DNA from 2 places in the Cupriavidus sp. 01L415 genome. Region 1 is predicted to be linked to the other one. Evidence: riboswitches for the same ligand, from Rfam matches in the RefSeq annotation. Region 1 holds a riboswitch; the other holds the start of a gene.
The links. A riboswitch is a leader RNA that binds a small molecule or an ion and turns the genes downstream of it on or off. The one in region 1 is predicted to bind cobalamin.
Positions count from the first base shown of each region.

Region 2: another riboswitch for cobalamin. It lies ahead of AC1DOX_RS10720 (TonB-dependent receptor plug domain-containing protein); the one in region 1 lies ahead of AC1DOX_RS07805 (HoxN/HupN/NixA family nickel/cobalt transporter).

Region 1 is NZ_JBFTSP010000003.1:3,005-6,190, forward strand. Features, by position in the region: gene AC1DOX_RS07800 (methyl-accepting chemotaxis protein) at 1-549, opposite strand, end outside; cobalamin riboswitch at 752-1,005, shown strand; gene AC1DOX_RS07805 (HoxN/HupN/NixA family nickel/cobalt transporter) at 1,108-2,178, shown strand; gene AC1DOX_RS07810 (vWA domain-containing protein) at 2,175-2,693, opposite strand; gene AC1DOX_RS07815 (magnesium chelatase ATPase subunit I) at 2,858-3,186, opposite strand, start outside.
Region 2 is NZ_JBFTSP010000004.1:170,741-173,926, forward strand. Features, by position in the region: RNA gene ssrS (6S RNA) at 1-181, opposite strand, end outside; gene AC1DOX_RS10710 (cell division protein ZapA) at 482-820, opposite strand; gene AC1DOX_RS10715 (hypothetical protein) at 817-1,140, opposite strand; cobalamin riboswitch at 1,345-1,639, shown strand; gene AC1DOX_RS10720 (TonB-dependent receptor plug domain-containing protein) at 1,712-3,186, shown strand, end outside.

The DNA of each region.
Region 1 (3,186 bases):
GGTGTTCTGCTTCACCATCGACGTCAACTCGCCCATGCTCGACGCGGTTTCCTCCAGCGTCGCAGCCTGTTCTTCCGTCCGCTGCGACAGGTCGGTGTTACCGGCGGCGATCTGGTGCGAGGCCGACGAGATCGAATCGCTGGCCGACTTGATGCGCGTGACCAGGTCCGTCAGCATGTCTTCCATCTCGCCCAGCCCACCCAGCAGGCGGCCGAAGTCGCCACCGCGCTCGGTCTCGAACTCCTTGCTGAGGTCGCCCGCCGCCACCGTTTCGGCGATGAATTCGGCCTCCTTGAGCGGCTCCTCGATGGCGCGCACCAGCCGGAACCAGCAAACCACGCTGACGATCAGCACCGCGCCACCAAGGCCGAGGACCCAGGTGCGCGTATTGTCGTCGTCCGCCGCAACGGCTTGCGCGGTGACGGCCGGCTTGTCGGCCCCCGCGCCCGCGCGTTTTTCCAGGTCGCCGATCCGCCCCAGCGCAATCGTCATCATGACCGCCACCAACAGCACGACCACGCCAAGTGCGGCACCCAGCCGAGTCCGCATACTCAAGTTATCCCAAGCCATGATGCCTTTCCGCTCCTCGTTGTACCCCGACTCGTCGCTCTATGGGGCTATCGGTGGGCTAACGGCAGGACCCCCACGGGACTTTAGCCCCACCAAAGGATGGCGGGAAAGTGCGGATTGCGGCGACCCGCGAAAAAGTTCTTCGCCGGACAACCAGCGCGTCTACAATGGCCGTCGCCAGAAATGGCATCCGATTGAAGGTGCCCGAATCGGCCACAGGCCGCCAGGGTTAAACGGGAAACAGGTGCGCCGCCCCCAGGCATAACAGGGTGGCAAGGCCTGTGCTGCCCCCGCAACGGTCGGCAGGTTTCAAGGCTCCACGCCGGCATGGCCGGCAGCCACTGCGCCCTGGCGCGGGAAGGCGGATCCCTGGTACGCGGCATGCGCCGCGCACCGCCTGCAAGCCCGGATACCGGCCTCCGATCCCATCACCGATGTCGCGGACGGGCGGCGTGCGGGGACATGACCGCCAACGCGGCCGCTCTTCACCCACGCGTGCGCCCGGGCATCGGCCCCGAGATCGAACCAGGCGCATACATGTTGCTCGACACCCTTCGCTTCCTGCGCAGCGTCTTCAATGACGAGGACGCCGACGTCCGTCGCAAGACCATTGCCCTCTACGGCCTGCTGATCGCCGCCAATATCGGCGCATGGCTCTGGGCGCTGACCGCCTTCCGCGACTACCCGATGCTGCTGGCCTCCGCCGTGCTGGCCTACACGCTGGGCCTGCGCCATGCGGTGGACGCGGACCATATCGCCGCCATCGACAACGTCACGCGCAAGCTGATGCAGGAAGGCAAGCGCCCGGTGGCAGTGGGCTTCTTCTTTTCGCTCGGCCACTCCGCCGTGGTCACGCTGATGTCGATCGGGATCGCGCTGGCGGCCGCCGCCCTGCAATCGCGCTTTGCCGAGATGAAAAGCGTGGGCAGCATGATCAGCACCAGCATGTCCGCCCTCTTCCTGTTCCTGCTGGCGTTCTTCAACCTGCTGATCCTGCTGTCCGTGTGGCGCGCGTTCCGGGCGGTGAAGCGCGGCGAAACCCTGCGCGCGCAGGACCTGGACCTCCTGCTGTCCGAGCACGGCGTAATGGCCCGGCTGTTCCGCCCGCTGTTCCGGCTGGCCAGCCGCAGCTGGCACCTGTTCCCGATGGGCTTCCTGTTCGGGCTCGGCTTCGACACCGCGACGGAGGTGGCGCTGTTCGGCATCTCGGCGGCAGAGGCCGCCCGAGGCGTGCCGTTCTGGACCATCATGGTGTTTCCCGCGCTGTTCACGGCGGGCATGTCGCTGGTGGACACCACCGACGGCGTGCTGATGCTCGGCGCCTACGGCTGGGCGTTCACCAAGCCAATCCGCAAGCTCTACTACAACATGACGATCACGCTGGTCTCGGTGGTCGTCGCCGTGGTCATCGGCGGTATCGAGTCTCTGGGGCTGATCGCGGACAAGCTCGGGCTGGAAGGCGGCCTGTGGGACGTGATCGGCGCGCTCAACGACCACTTCGGCATGCTGGGCTACGTGATCATCGGCGTGTTCGTGGTGAGCTGGCTGGTGTCGCTGGCGGTCTACAGGCTGCGCGGCTACGACAAGATCGAGGTCCGGCTCGGCTAGCTCACCAGGTCGGCGACGTCGCTGGCGTCCCGGTATGCGGCGCCCCATGCCTCCGCGATCCGCCGGCAGCGGCCGAGCGGCATCGCATGCCGCTCCACATCGACGATGACCACGTGATCGGCCCAGGCTGGCCGGGGCGGCAGCTCGCTGCTGCGGCCATCGGTCAGCAGCCACAGCCAGCGTTGCTGCGCCGGGCGCCGCCGCGCACTGCGCGCCAGCAGCTGATCGGCACGCGCCACGCCCAGCGCCAGCGGCGTACCGCCGCCGCCGCTAATGGGACGGATCCAGTCTTCGTTCCACAACCGCGCGCGCGAGGGCGGCAGGCGCACCTCGGCGCGTCCTGCGGCAAAGCAGACCAGCGCGGCGTCCGCACGCGACTGATAGGCGCGTTCCAGCAATCGCAACAGCACGCCCTTGGCCAGCGCCAGCGGTGCGCCATGCGCCATCGAAGCCGAGCAGTCGAGCGCCACGCAATGCAGCACGCCGGCGCGCGCATCTACCCGGCGGTGGCGCACATGTTCGATGGAAAGCGGCGCCTGCCGCTTGGCCGTGAGCGTGCGCGGCCAGTGGATGCGCGTGCCCGTCGCATCGCCGCGTGGAGCGACGGATCGCGGAATTTGTCGCGGCGCCAGCCACCGGTGGCCGCCCCGCCCGATGGGCGCGGCCGCCTGCCGGTGGCTCAGGCTTTTTTTGCGTGAGGTCCCCGGAAGGGCTTCAGCGGCTTCACGTCGGCAATGCCAGCCGATGCCGGCGGCGGCATGGCGCCCCACGGATTGTCGCGATCCGCAGCGGATGACGCCGACGCCGAAGACGCCGAGTCCGAAGACGATGTAGAAGACGAAGCTGAAGACGAAGCCGAAGACGCTGACGACGGCTCCCCGGCATCCTGCCCCGCCGGTCGATCCGCGCCCGGCGTTTGCGGCGCGCCGGCATGGCGGCGATGGTGGAGAACGAATTCCGCCACGTGATCGACGTGGGCCGCCGCGATGGCATCGGCGCCCTCCCACG
Region 2 (3,186 bases), on a different contig from region 1:
CCCAAGTGAGGTTCAGAGTGGCTGCGGAAGTCGTATTTTGGGTACATCACCCACTCAGGGAGTCCAAGCTTGGCCCAGACTGTGAGTGCGGCGACGCGCTCGCCCACACGACATAATCCCGCACCATGCAATGCATATCGGTTCAAGGAGTTTATGACCCTCACGAACCAGGCAGGGAAACTGTCAAACGTCTGACTCTCGGTTCACACCACGTACGGGACGGGAGTGATGTCAGACGTTTGCCGTTTCTAACTAGGATGGGATGAAAACGGCGGCCGGGCGCGATAACCCGACCTTTTTGCTGCACCTGCGATGCTCCGTGCAGTCTGGCTACACTATACACCGCGTCGACTGGCATACCAAGTTCGACTTGCCGCGTCGTTACATTTTCCACAACGCTGATAGGGTGCGCGGCATCGGCTTCACATGGACGTCATATGTGGCCGCGTCCACGCAATTCAAGGCCCCGCGTTCTCCTTGCTTAACCTTGCGCGCGTGTGCCCGTGCCCACGTGCGCGTACTGGCGCAGTGCTTCATCGGCGCGTTCGTTGAGCTCCCGGATGCGCGCACGTACCGCGTCCACGGGAATCGCGCCGTCTTCCTCCTGCTTGCGGCGCATGGCCAGCAAGTCGGATGCGATGCTGATGGCCGCCATCACGGCCACGCGCTCCACACCTTTCGCGGAGACATTGCCGCGCAGCTTGTTCATCTGGTTGTCGACCAGGGCCACCGCTTCCAGCAGCGCGGCCTCGTTGTCCGGCGCAATGGCAAAGCGATAGGGCTGGCCAGCGATGTTCACTTCGACTTGCTTGTTGCTCATGCGTGTTCTCCTGGGGCCTTGTGCGCGCCATCCGCCGCCGCGCTGGTGGCGCTGTCGCCCAGCAGGTCGAGCTGGCGCGCATCGCTGGCCGTGGGCAGCTTGTCCAGGATCGACTGGATGCGCAGCTGGGCTTCCTCGATCTTGATATTGAGCAGTTCGCGGTCGGCCGCCATGGCTTCGCGGTCCGTGCGCAACTGGCTCGCTTCGGCCTGCAGGCGGTCGATCTCCGCGCGCAGCCGCTGGTTTTCCGCCGCCAGGGTGTCTGCATGATGCAGCACGCGCCCGATCTTGGCGGCCAGTTGTTCGAGTTCGTTGAGCATAGTGCCTGTCGTGTCCGGTGGGAGTGTGGGTCAGGTTTCGGGATTCTAGCCGATGCGTGGTCGGTCACGTCGTCAACGAGCGGGTTCTGACCCCGTTGTCGCATGGAAGTTGCATGGAACAGCACCGAATGGCGTAGTTCTTCCGGCGTGTGGGGCGATTGCCGCAGCATCCGTGCCGCATTTGACGCGAACTTTGAAACTCCCTACACTCGCGCCGTTCCAGGTGCTAGCAGACCCTGATCAGGGCTGCAGTTCAACGGGAAACAGGAAGCCAGGCGCCGACGCCACGTCGGGGCAGGCCAACCTGTGCTGCCCCCGCAACGGTAAGCGACCGCGAACACGCGCCACACGTCAGCATCCCACAGAATCCGGATGGAGCCGGGAGGCGCCCTCGCAGGGCCGGCCAACACGCCACTGATCCACACCGTACACGGTGCATCGGGAAGGCGGCCGACCTGATGTCGCCAGCCCGGATACCGGCCTGAACGCGGGCGACCGCCCCACGCGGCTCGCCTCATCGCCACATGGCCCGCGGGGGAACGGGCCCGGCCGTTCTCTTCCATCCTGCATCATGCGTTCAACGCTCTACAGGTCGACCGTCGCGGCAATGCCGTCGGTCCGTCCGTCCGTGCCCGCCATCCTGGCGGCCATCGCCGCCTTTGCCATGCCCGTCATGGCCGCCCACGCGCAAGACGTGCCGACGGCCGAGGCGCCATCGGCATCCTCACCGGCACTCCCGGCTGCACCCGCATCCGCGACCACATCCACATCCGCATCGACGTCCGCATCGACGCCCGCGTCAACGTCCGGCCTCAAGGCCGCACGCACGTCCGCGCCCGCGGCACCGTCGCTGGCGCCGGTGGTCGTCACCGCGTCGCGCACATCGCAATCCGTGACGGAAGCGCTGCCCCACACCACGGTGGTCACGCAGGACGACATCGTCAATTCCCAGGCCCCGGACCTGCGCTCGCTGCTGCGCGGCCAGGCCGGCGTGGAATTCGCCACCACCGGCGGCATGGGCGCCAACACCACACTGTTCATGCGCGGGGCCAACTCCAACCAGGTGCTGATCCTGATCGACGGCGTGCGCATTGCCGGGGTGAGCGGCGGCACGGCCCAGCTGGCCAATATCCTGCCGGACCAGATCGACCATATCGAGGTGGTTCGCGGCAACGTGTCGGCGCTGTATGGCTCGGACGCCATCGGCGGCGTGGTGCAGATCTTCACCAAGAACGGCGTGGGCCAGGCGCCCGCCGCCAACGCGCAGGTCGAATACGGCAGCAACAACACGCGCCAGGGGACCGTGGGCTACGGCGGCCAGGTGGGCGATACCTCGTTCAACGTGACGGGGTCGATGTTCAAGACCGATGGCTTCTCCTCGATCAATGCCGCGCAATGGAATGCTGACAATCCCACGCGCGCCGCACGCAATATCGGTCCGAACCCGGCCGACAACCCGTACGAGAACAAGAGCGTTTCCGGCCAGGTGAAGCACAAGTTCACCAAGGACTGGGACGCCGGCGTGGCCGCGTACTACTCCAACAGCCAGCTGTCGTACGACAGCACCAGCGGCAAGCCGACCGACGACTTCCGCATGGACAGCGAGCTCTATACGCTCTCCGCCTTCGTCAACGGCAAGCTGCTGCCGGACTGGACCACGCATTTCAAGATCGCCCAGAGCGAAGACCGCAGCGAGGGTACCAAGAACGGCCTGTTCGACAGCCTGTTCAGCACGCGGACGCGCCAGTTCAACTGGCAGAACGAATACGCGCTGACGGCCAACCATACGCTGCTGTTCGGCACGGACTACCTGCAGCAGGAGCTGAACTCGAGTTCGTACACCGCGCCATCGCGCAACGTGTTCTCCGTCTATGGCGGGTATGAGGGCCGCATCGGCCGCCACCAGCTGCAGCTCAACGCGCGCAACGACCACTATTCGGATTTCGGCAACCAGGGCAGCTTCTTTGCCGGCTATGGCTTCAACGTGACCGATGCCGTCAAGCTGATTGCCAACGTCAGCAACGCGTTCCGCGCGCCGACGTTCAA